Regions from separate parts of the Bradyrhizobium sp. AUGA SZCCT0431 genome, predicted to be linked through region 1. Evidence: predicted binding sites of a transcription regulator. Region 1 holds the regulator's gene; the other holds the start of a gene.
What was found. Region 1 encodes LexA, which represses DNA repair genes until DNA is damaged. Its sites were predicted from a motif close to TGTTCNNNNTGTGTTCNG; they were not measured.
Positions count from the first base shown of each region.

Region 1 (2,377 bases):
CATCCAGGAAGACACGGCCGCCAGCGGCGACTACATCACGATCACGGAAACCGCCAAACCGGGACGGCATATCCGCGCCGCCGGCGCCGATTTCCGCGAGGGCGATGTGCTGCTCACCAGGGGAAGCCGCCTCACCGAACGCGATCTGTCGCTCGCCGCCGGCATGAACTATCCGGAACTCGCCGTGCATCGCCGCCCCAAAGTGGCGGTGCTCGCCACCGGCGACGAGCTCGTGATGCCGGGCTCGATCCCGGGCCCCGGTCAGATCGTCTACTCCAACGGCTACGCGCTGCGCGCGCTGGCGCGGGCCGAGGGCGCCGAGACCGTCGATTTCGGCATCGCCGCCGACACGGTCGAGGCGACCACGGAGGGCATCCGCTGCGCCCGCGCATCGGGCGCCGACATCCTGATTACGATGGGCGGAGCCTCGGTCGGCGACCACGACCTCGTCAAGCGCTCGCTGGAGGCCGAGGGCGTCGCCATGGCGTTCTGGCGCATCGCGATGCGGCCGGGCAAGCCGATGATGCACGGGCGCCTCGGGGCGATGCGGGTGATCGGCCTGCCCGGCAATCCGGTCTCGTCCTATGTCTGCGGCTTCCTGTTTCTGGTGCCGCTGATTCGCGCGCTGTCGGGCCGAAAAACCATCCATCACGTGCGTGAGACCGCCCTGCTCGGCCGCGATCTTCCCGCCAACGACCAGCGCGAAGACTATTTGCGCGCACGGCTCGAGCCGCGCGAAGACGGTGCGTTGATCGCGGTGCCGGTGAGCCACCAGGATTCGTCGCTGCTTGGAAATCTCGCTGCGGCACGGGCGCTTTTGATACGTCCGCCGTTTGCGCCGGCGCTGCCGAAAGGCGCGCCATGCGAGTTCCTGCGCCTGCCGGAATGACGCATGGCGACGGCCTGTTCGGGCGAAGTCGGCGCGCGTTCACCTGAAATTAAGTGGTTGCGGAACATGTATCGAACATATAGTGTCCGTTCATGATTTGTTTCGAGATCTGGTGTCTACAAACGGGAGTTTTGGACTTCCGAATTTGAGACCGCACTCGCAACTGAGAACCGCGAAACTGAAGAACCGCGAAACTGAACGACCACGAATTACGACGCGCCAACCGGGGGATTGCTCGAGATGCTTACGCGCAAACAGTATGAACTTCTGCGTTTCATCAACGAACGGCTCAAGGAAGCCGGCGTGCCGCCCTCCTTCGACGAAATGAAGGATGCGCTCGACCTCCGCTCCAAGTCCGGCATCCACCGCCTCATCACCGCCCTGGAAGAGCGCGGGTTCATCCGCCGCCTGCCCAACCGCGCCCGCGCCATCGAAGTCATCAAGCTGCCCGAACTTGCGGGAGCCGGTAACGGCAACGGCCGCCGCGGCTTCACCCCCAGCGTCATCGAAGGCACGCTCGGCAAGGTCCGCGCCGCCAGCGCGCCCGCCGAGGACGACGGCAACCGTCCGGTCGCCGTTCCCGTGATGGGCCGGATCGCCGCCGGTACGCCGATCGAGGCGCTGCAGACCCGCAGCCACACCATCAGCGTACCGCCTGACATGCTCGGCTCCGGCGAACATTACGCGCTCGAAGTACGCGGCGATTCCATGGTGGACGCCGGCATTCTCGACGGCGACATGGCGCTGATCCAGCGCAACGAGACCGCCGACACCGGCGATATCGTCGTGGCGCTGATCGACGAGGAGGAAGCCACCCTGAAACGCTTCCGCCGCCGCGGCGCTTCGATCGCGCTGGAGCCCGCCAACACTTCCTATGAAGTCCGCATCCTGCCGCCGAACCGGGTCCGGATTCAGGGCAAGCTGATCGGGCTGTACCGGAAGTACTGAGGGCGGCCCGCTTCCGCGGGCGTCAGTGGCGTCACTCCTTATCCGAAGTCGTCATGCCGGCCATGCCGCCTTCGCGTGGATGGCCGGGCATAGGCGAGCGGAAGCGACGCCGTCCCTCGGACGGCTGTACCCGGCCCTGACGGAGAACGATGGGGCCACGCGTCCCACAATTGCCCAGAATGCGGCAAAAACTGTGCGTGCGAGGATGGTGGTTTGACGCGTTTTCTTCGACTCGAAGACGCAAAAACCGGGGGGCGAGACGTGGTCAGCAATATGATCACCAAGATCACCTGGCAGAGGGCGGGACTCGTGACCGAGCCGGGCCGCTACATGCTCCGGTTCGGCTGGCTGACGGTGACGGCGGAAGATCTTGCGATCTGGCAGCAATATCCGGAAGCTGCGTTCACGCTGGTCGCGCTGCCCGGGATTGCCGACGACGGAAGGGAGCAATTCCATCTCGGCGCCTTCGAACTGCCGCTGCCGCCGATGCCCGAAGATCCGCAGCCGCCGTAGCGCGTTTGTGATCGGGCACGCCGGCCT
Region 1 covers NZ_JAFCLR010000002.1:160,691-163,067, forward strand. The annotation lists gene glp (gephyrin-like molybdotransferase Glp) at 1-889, shown strand, start outside; gene lexA (transcriptional repressor LexA) at 1,130-1,837, shown strand; gene JQ567_RS02520 (hypothetical protein) at 2,111-2,350, shown strand.

Region 2 (2,377 bases), on a different contig from region 1:
TCTTAACGGTTGGGGTCTCTTAAAAGTTGAGTAGGTGCGGCGCATCCTCTCATCCGGGCATGAAGTCATGGTTAACAACTGCCTGATATTCCGGCATACGGGCACTACTTAAGTACCAAAACGGCCGTGAATCTTTGATTTTGGCCGGTTGTCGGCCTATAAGGCCGCGTTTTCATCCAATCCGCTCACGAACGAATCCAAGAGACCCCGCATGGCCGGCCATTCCCAATTCAAGAACATCATGCACCGCAAGGGGCGGCAGGATGCCCAGAAGTCGAAACTGTTCGGCAAGCTGGCGCGGGAAATCACGGTCGCGGCCAAGATGGGCCAGCCCGATCCGGCGATGAACGCCCGGCTGCGCGCGGCGATCATTTCCGCTCGCCAGGAAAACATGTCGAAGGATTCGATTGAGCGCGCCGTGAAGAAGGCGAGCGGCGGCGAGGGCGAGAATTATGACGAGATCCGCTACGAGGGCTATGGCCCCGGCGGCGTCGCCGTGATCGTCGAGGCGCTGACCGACAACCGCAACCGCGCGGCCTCCGATATCCGCTCCTACTTCACCAAGTCCGGCGGCAACCTCGGCGAAACCGGATCGGTTTCCTTCATGTTCGATCACACCGGCATCATTGAATACGACGCCAAGGTCGCCTCCGACGATGCGATGCTGGATGCGGCGATCGAAGCCGGCGCCGACGACGTGATTTCGAGCGAGAACGGCCACGAAATCTATGCCTCCAAGGAAACGTTTCGCGAGGTCGCCAAGGCGCTGGAAGCGAAATTCGGCGAGGCCCGCAAGGCAGCGCTGACCTGGAAGCCGCAGAACACAGTGCCGGTCGACGATGAGACCGGCGAGAAGCTGCTCAAGCTGATCGACCATTTGAACGAGCACGACGACGTGCAGAACGTCTACGCCAATTTCGAGGTCTCGGACGCGCTGATGGCGAAGATGGGCGGGTAGCATCTCGATTGCCGCCCCATTTTCAACGGTCGTCGCCCGGCCTTGACCGGGCGATCCAGTACGCCGCGGCCTCTCGGCTCTTTCACAGCCGTCTCTGGAATACTGGATCCCCGCCTTCGCGGGGATGACAACGCGGGTCTTGCCGCCACGGCAGGGGATGACTGTTCTCTTTATGTTTCGTTCACGGTGCTCTGGCGTTATCACAGGCCATGACATCTCCTCCGATTCGCCAACCCGTCCGGATTATCGGCATCGACCCCGGCCTGCGCCGCACCGGCTGGGGCGTGATCGAGACCGAGGGTAACCGGCTGACCTTCATCGGCTGCGGCTCGGTAGAGCCGCCGGACGATCTGCCGCTGGCGAGCCGGCTGCTCGCGATCCACGAAGGCCTCGCCGCCGTGCTCGGCGACTACAGCCCCATGGAGGCTGCGGTCGAACAGACCTTTGTGAACAAGGACGGCGTCGCGACGCTAAAACTCGGGCAGGCGCGCGGCGTCGCCATGCTGGGGCCGGCGATGTTCGGCATATCGGTTGCCGAATACGCGCCCAACCAGGTCAAGAAGACCGTGGTCGGCGCCGGTCATGCCGACAAGAACCAGATCGCTGTCATGCTCAAGATCCTGCTGCCGAAGGCCGAGCCGAAATCCGCCGACGCCGCCGACGCGCTGGCGATCGCGATCACGCACGCCCATCACCGCGCCGGCACGGCGCTGCGGCTGAAGGTGGCAGGCCTATGATCGGTAAACTGAAAGGCCTGATCGACTCCTACGGCGAGGACTACGTGATCCTCGACGTCGGCGGCGTCGGCTATCAGGTGCATTGCTCGTCGCGCACGCTGCAGGCGCTTCCCGCGCCCGGCGAGGCCGCGGTGCTCTCGATCGAGACCTATGTGCGCGAAGACCAGATCAAGCTTTTTGGTTTCCGCGGCGACATCGAGCGCGAATGGTTCCGCCTGCTGCAGACCGTGCAGGGCGTCGGCGCCAAGGTGGCGCTGGCAGTGCTCTCGACGCTGCCGCCGGCCGAGCTTGCGAATGCGATCGCGCTGCGCGACAAGGCCGCGGTGACGCGCACGCCCGGCGTCGGGCCGAAAGTCGCCGAACGCATCGTCACCGAATTGAAGGACAAGGCGCCGGCATTCGCCAACGTCGATCCGGCGCTGGTGCATCTCTCCGGGGCCATCGACAATGACCGCGCGCCGCGCCCGGTCACCGACGCGATCTCGGCGCTGGTCAATCTCGGCTATGGTCAGCCGCAGGCGGCGGCGGCGATCGCCTCCGCCTCGCGCAGCGCCGGCGAGAATGCCGAGACCGCGCAGCTCATTCGGCTGGGGCTGAAGGAACTCGCGAAGTGAGTGAACTGAGCTGGAGTATTACAAAATGATTACGTGTTATCTGCGTTACCAGCTCGATCCGGACAAGC
Region 2 covers NZ_JAFCLR010000045.1:26,123-28,499, reverse strand. The annotation lists gene JQ567_RS31650 (YebC/PmpR family DNA-binding transcriptional regulator) at 212-958, shown strand; gene ruvC (crossover junction endodeoxyribonuclease RuvC) at 1,168-1,695, shown strand; gene ruvA (Holliday junction branch migration protein RuvA) at 1,692-2,309, shown strand; gene JQ567_RS31635 (NIPSNAP family protein) at 2,335-2,377, shown strand, end outside.
Region 2: ruvC (crossover junction endodeoxyribonuclease RuvC) is a predicted target of LexA. The motif match lies at 1,121-1,138, and genes of this name have one in related genera.